Regions from separate parts of the Halotolerantifilum yawarlongkerapense genome, predicted to be linked through region 1. Evidence: a T-box and tRNA genes for the amino acid it is inferred to sense, from the RefSeq annotation. Region 1 holds a T-box; the other holds one or more tRNA genes.
What was found. The T-box of region 1 lies ahead of thrS (threonine--tRNA ligase). A T-box ahead of a tRNA ligase gene usually reads a tRNA of that ligase, here a tRNA-Thr.
Positions count from the first base shown of each region.

Region 2: it has a tRNA-Thr gene. The T-box ahead of thrS (threonine--tRNA ligase) is inferred to sense a tRNA for this amino acid. The anticodon was not compared.

Region 1 is NZ_CP199719.1:1,133,071-1,136,485, reverse strand. Features, by position in the region: gene hslO (Hsp33 family molecular chaperone HslO) at 1-706, shown strand, start outside; gene ACULM0_RS05530 (DUF445 domain-containing protein) at 710-1,312, shown strand; T-box leader at 1,354-1,589, shown strand; gene thrS (threonine--tRNA ligase) at 1,637-3,415, shown strand, end outside.
Region 2 is NZ_CP199719.1:2,090,952-2,094,366, forward strand. Features, by position in the region: gene rlmB (23S rRNA (guanosine(2251)-2'-O)-methyltransferase RlmB) at 1-661, shown strand, start outside; gene ACULM0_RS10255 (NYN domain-containing protein) at 642-1,163, shown strand; gene sigH (RNA polymerase sporulation sigma factor SigH) at 1,227-1,859, shown strand; tRNA gene ACULM0_RS10265 (tRNA-Thr) at 1,864-1,940, shown strand; gene tuf (elongation factor Tu) at 1,969-3,162, shown strand; gene rpmG (50S ribosomal protein L33) at 3,329-3,415, shown strand, end outside.

The sequences.
Region 1 (3,415 bases):
GTCGAAGAATGAGAAGGACCGTGTGACCTTACGCGTGAAGGGCGATGGACCCATCGGCGAGCTGATCGCCGTGGCCGATGCCAAGGGAAATGTGAAGGTCACGCTTTCGCACCCCGTGGTAGAGACCACGCTCACAGAGAACGGGAAACTGAACGTAGGGGCAGCGGTGGGAGAAGGCGAGATGTTCCTGATCCGCGACTATGGTTTGAAGGAGCCCTATGTAGGCCGTGCGGAACTCATTAGCGGGGAGATCGCCGAGGATCTGGCCAACCTGTTTGCCACCAGCGAGCAACAACCATCGATCGTGAACCTGGGCGTACAGGTGGACGGTGAGGGTCAAGTGGTGGCAGCCGGCGGGTTGATTGTTCAACCGCTCCCCTATGCTTCGGAGGAGACAATCGACCGGCTCGAGAAGGACGCCCTGCAGATGGTAGCGATTTCTTCTCTCATGAAGGACCACAAGGGTGTCGAAGTGATCGAAGCGGCGATGCCGCACTCGGGTCTCGGGCTGGTGCTCGAGAATGAAGTGGCCCTGCGCTGCGATTGTTCACGCGAGCGAATGGTGGGCGCTCTGGTCAGTCTCGGAAAAGAAGAAATGCAGAAGATGATCGACGAGGACCAAGGGGCGGAGATCACCTGTCACTTCTGTCACACGCGCTACGCATTTGATGCCGATCAGCTCCGAACACTCAAGGAGGAAGCGTAGGCCATGCAGGGGAAAGCGCTGATTTTTCTCGTTTTGGTGGGCGCGGGAATCGGTTACCTGACCAATGTGCTCGCCATTCGATTGCTCTTTCGTCCCTTTGAACCCGTGGGCATCGGCCCCTTCCGATTGCAGGGCCTGATACCCAAGCGCAGGCATGAGATCGCACGGAGCATCGGGGAGACCATTGAATCGGAACTCCTCAGTATTGAAGAACTGCTCGATCATTTTCTCGAGCAGATGGACAAGGAAGAAGTAATCCTTTTCGTGAAGCTCCGCCTGCGTACGCTGGCCAAGGAGAAGATGCCCTTCTTTCTACCGCACCAGATGCAAGAGATGATCTTGACGCAACTGGACGAGATTGTCGATGAACGGGGGGAGGAGCTCATCACGGAAATGGCAGAGAAACTGGTCCACCGTGCAGCGACGACCATCGATCTCTCCGCCATGATAGAAGAAAAGATCAACACCTTCGATTTGATGCGGATTGAGACCATTATCCTGTCCATCGCAAAAAAAGAACTGAGGCATATCGAACTTCTCGGTGGTGTCTTGGGCGGGATCATCGGATTGGTCCAAGGGCTTCTGGTCCTTCAGTTTTTCAGTTGACAAAACTTCTCATCTTGTTGTAAGATGGGACTATCAATAGAATGCAAGCGTAGACGGAGACGAGTAGATAGGTTTCGTTTTGTCAGAGAGCGATTGGTCGGTGAAAAATCGCAAACGAGCCATCGAAAACTAGCTCCTGAGCTTCCAAACGATTACCGATTCTTTCGGGAAAGGTTGGCGTGGATCCCGCGTTACGGGGTATGAGCAATGAGAGGTACCGGAGGCCTGGCGTGTCTGGTACAATCAGGGTGGAACCGCGAGAGAACTCGTCCCTAAGGTCATGGGACGGGTTTTTTGAATTTTTGACAAAGGAGGTCATCGGCTGTGGATAAGGTAAAAGTAACGTTAAAAGATGGATCGATCAAAGAGGTACCCAAGGGCACCACGTTGGGTGAACTGGCCAAGGAAATTAGCGGGCGTCTTTACAAGGAGGCGATCGTCGGTGAAATCGACGGTGAAGTGGCCGATCTCTTCACACCCCTTGATGATGGGGCGGAGGTCAACCTGTTGAAGTTTGAGGATGAAGAAGGTGAGCACGCTTATCGCCATACATCTTCACATATTCTAGCGCAAGCTGTATTACGTTTGTTTCCCGATACGAAGCTGGCCATCGGGCCGGCTATCGATGATGGTTTCTATTACGACTTCGATAGCGAGCACACCTTTACGCCGGAGGACCTCGAGAAGATTGAAAAAGAGATGGACAAGATCATCAAAGAGGATCTCGAGGTTTCGCGTTTTGAAATGCCGCGTGAAGAAGCCGTCGCTTTCATGGAAAAACGCGGAGAACCATATAAGGTGGAACTGATCAATGACCTACCCGAGGATGCGACGATCAGTTTCTATCAACAGGGTGAATTCGTCGACCTCTGTGCTGGCCACCACGCTCCGAGCACGAAGAAAATCAAGGCGATCAAGCTAACGAGCCTTGCTGGTGCCTACTGGCGGGGTGACGAGAAGCGCAAGATGCTCCAGCGGATCTACGGGACGAGTTTTCCCAAGAAGAGCATGCTGGAGGACCACCTGCACCGTTTGGAAGAAGCCAAAAAGCGTGACCACCGTAAACTCGGTCGCGAACTGAAGCTGTTCACGATGATGGAGGAAGGCCCTGGATTTCCATTTTTCCTACCCAAGGGCATGATCGTCAAGAACAAACTGATGGACTACTGGCACGAGGTGCACACGCGCGCCGAGTACGAGCAGGTGGAGACACCTCTGATTCTCAACCGCGATCTCTGGGAACAATCTGGACATTGGTTCCATTACAAGGAAAACATGTACACACTGAAGATCGACGATGCGGATTACGCCATCAAGCCAATGAACTGCCCGGGTGGCATGTTGGTCTATGGAACGGAAATGCGATCCTATCGCGACTTCCCGATCCGTCTCGCTGAGGTCGGTCGCGTGCATCGGCACGAGCTGTCCGGCGCACTTCACGGCCTCATGCGCGTGCGTGCCTTCACGCAGGATGATGCGCATATCTTCATGCTGCCGGAGCAGATCAAGGATGAGATCAAGAACGTCAGCCTGCTGATCGATGAGATCTACAAGAAATTCGGGTTCAAATATCATGTGGAACTCTCCACGCGTCCCGAGAAATCCATGGGTTCTGACGAGGACTGGGCCATGGCGGAGTCCTCGCTACAGGGTGCGCTCGAGGAACTGGGGTACGACTACAAGCTCAACGAAGGCGACGGCGCTTTCTACGGACCAAAGATCGACTTCCACCTAGAAGATGCGATCGGCAGAACCTGGCAGTGTGGAACGATCCAGTTGGATATGCAGCTTCCCCAGCGCTTCGATCTGAACTACATCGGCAAAGATGGCGAGAAGCACAAGCCGATTGTAATCCACCGCGTGGCCTTCGGATCGATCGAGCGATTCTTCGGGATCCTGATCGAACACTTTGCGGGTAAATTCCCCACTTGGTTGGCACCGGAACAAGTGACGATCATTCCGATCGCCGATCGACACTTCGATTACGCTGAGAAGATGCGTGATCAACTGATGTCAGCCGGTATCCGTGTGGGCATCGACGGTAGAAGTGAGAAGGTAGGCTACAAGATCCGAGAAGCCCAAGTGGCCAAAGTGCCTTATATG
Region 2 (3,415 bases), 960 kb from region 1:
TTTGCAGAACTCGCGGGATCGCTCGATCGAGGAGATCGGCCGATGGGCGCAGAAGAAGCAGATTCCCATTGAAATCGTCGATCGAAAGACCCTCGACGAGATGGCCAGCGGGCGAAACCACCAGGGTGTGATCGCCGAGGTGGCCCCCTTTGAGTATGCCGATCTCGAAGCGGAACTGGCGAAACAGGAAGGTCCGCGGTTTATCCTGGCCCTCGATGGGGTGGAGGATCCGCACAATCTGGGGTCGATCATCCGCAGTGCCGATGCCGCGGGAGTGGACTTTGTGATGATCAAAAAGCGCAGGGCCGTTTCCGTGACGCCCGTGGTGGCCAAGACCAGCGCCGGAGCGGTGGAGTCGGTACCGGTGGTACAGGTGACCAATATGACGCGCGCCCTGGAGCGCGTGAAGGAAGCGGGAGCCTGGATCTACGGGACGGATCTGGAGGGTGAGATCCTGTACGATGGTGTGGATCTATCGGGCTCCGTTTGTCTGGTGATCGGGAATGAGGGCGAGGGGTTGACGCGCCTGGTGCGCGAGACCTGTGATTTCCTGGTGAAGCTACCTATGCTCGGCAAAGTGCAGAGCCTCAATGCATCGGTAGCGGCGGGGCTTGTGCTCTACGAAGTGGTGAGACAGCGTCATGCGACCGGGCGGTCTTAAGACCTTTCTCTTTATCGATGGGTATAATTTAATCCACTACTGGGGTTATCTCGATGGCGGCGCGACCAGTCTCGAGGAGTCGCGCGATCGTCTGGTCGACGAGTTGGTGGAACTAGCCCACCTTTCCGACGAGGAAGTGATCGTGGTCTTCGACGCCTATCGCAACCGCGGCCGGGTCACCACGATCGAAGAGGTCCGGGGACTCCAGGTAGTCTACACCAAAGAGAACCAGACGGCCGACGCTTATATCGAGGGACGGGTGAAAGAGCTCGCCAGCGACATTCGCTACACCGTGAAGGTCGTGACTTCGGACTGGGTGGAGCAGCAGGTGGTCATGGCTAGTGGGGCGCTCCGGGTGACCCCTGCCGAGCTCGGTGCGGACATCGAACGGATCGTGCGCAGGACCAAGCGGCGGTTGGCCATAGAAAAGCGGGAAACGGAGGCGCCGGGCGGTCTTCCGGACAAAGTGAGAAAAACCCTTGAAAAATGGCGAAATTCTTGACGATAAAATCCAAATTTTATATAATGAAGGCAGGCTTTTTCAAGGGTAGTAGGGGGATGGCTCATGACACAGGATGCAAGAGATCGAGGTTATGACCAGCTACCGGATGAAACTGTCGTCGCGTTCGCCCAAGGGGGGGAACACCTGGCCGAGGAATTTCTTATTGACAAATACAAAGGAATTGTTAAAATAAAGGCTAGGGTCTACTTCATCCGCGGTGCGGATCGAGAAGATTTGATTCAAGAAGGCATGATCGGGATCTTCAAGGCCATACGCGATTACGACGGGACGAAGGAAGCGAGTTTCCATTCCTTCGCGGACCTCTGTGTGACACGGCAGATCATCACAGCCATCCGCACAGCCGCGCGGCAGAAACACACGCCGCTCAATAGCTACGTCTCCCTCGACAAGCCGCTATTTCGAGAAGAGTCGAACAGAACACTTTTGGACGTTCTGTCCGCCACCGGGATTACCGACCCGATGCAACTGATCATTTCACGCGAAGAACTCCTGATCGTTCTCGATCAGCTCAATGCATTGCTGACGGACCTCGAGTACGCAGCGCTCACGGGCTATGTCGATGGGATGAGTTATGAGGAAATCGCAAAGGAACTCGGGTGCCATGTCAAGTCCATCGACAATGCGCTCCAGAGGGTCAAGAGAAAGCTCCAAAAAAGTACGAAGTCTGCCGTCTAGGCATGCCCATGTAGCTCAGTAGGTTAGAGTGTCGCCTTGGTAAGGCGGAGGTCGGCGGTTCGAATCCGCTCGTGGGCTCCAAAACAACCAACGAAAAGGAGGATGTACAATGGGTAAAGCAAAGTTTGAACGCTCCAAGCCACACGTTAACATCGGAACCATTGGTCACGTTGACCACGGTAAAACGACGCTGACAGCTGCGATCACGAAGGTGCTCTTTGACACCTACGGACTCGGCGAGCTCGTGGCTTTCGAAAACATCGATAAAGCACCGGAAGAGAGAGAGCGTGGCATCACGATCTCCACAGCCCACGTAGAGTACGAGACGCCTAACCGTCACTACGCTCACGTAGACTGCCCCGGTCACGCCGACTACGTAAAGAACATGATCACGGGTGCTGCACAGATGGATGGATCCATCCTGGTGGTATCAGCAGCCGACGGTCCTATGCCCCAGACTCGTGAGCACATCCTGCTCGCACGTCAGGTAGGCGTACCTTACATCGTGGTCTTCCTGAACAAATGTGATATGGTAGACGACGAAGAGCTCCTCGAGCTCGTTGAAATGGAAGTAAGAGATCTTCTGAACGAGTACGACTTCCCAGGCGACGACACACCGATCATCCAGGGTTCTGCACTGAAGGCCCTCGAGAACACGGGTGGCGAGTGGGCGCAGAAAATCGTTGATCTTTTCGAGATCATCGACGAGTACATCCCCGAGCCAGAGCGTGACACGGAAAAAGCCTTCCTGATGCCTGTTGAGGACGTGTTCTCAATCACAGGTCGTGGAACGGTAGCAACGGGCCGTGTTGAGCGTGGTATCGTGAAGGTATCCGAAGAGATCGAGATCGTAGGCCTCGAGGAAGATCCTCGCAAGGTCATCGTAACGGGTGTAGAGATGTTCCGCAAGCTCCTCGACGAAGGTCGTGCGGGCGACAACATCGGCGTACTCCTCCGTGGTGTACAGCGTGATGACATCCAGCGTGGCCAGGTACTGGCGAAGCCGGGTTCCATCAACCCACACACGAAGTTCAACGCTCAGGTGTACGTACTGAAGAAAGAAGAAGGTGGCCGTCATACGCCGTTCTTCAACGGATACCGTCCCCAGTTCTTCTTCAGAACGACTGACGTAACAGGTTCTATCCAGTTGCCAGAAGGCGCTGAGATGGTTATGCCTGGTGATAACATCGAGATGGTTGTAGAGCTCATCGCTCCGATCGCCATCGAGAAGGGCCTCAAGTTCTCCATCCGAGAGGGTGGCCGTACGGTAGGCGCCGGTTCTGTTACGAGCATCATCGAGTAATCGATCTTTAAAAAATGAGCTACAGCAAGGCCTGGGCGTAAGCACCGGGCCTTTTTTCACCACCTTTTCCGGTTGACACTGGAGGGGAATTGTGATAGGTTAAGTTAGTGATGTTAAAGTGGACGAAAAGCGCCCACTTGACGATAAACGAGCAGGAGGTGTTACCATGAGGGTGAAAGTGATTCTTGCGTGCACGGAATGTAAAAATAGAAATTACAACACGACGAAGAACAAACGTACGACTCCGGACCGC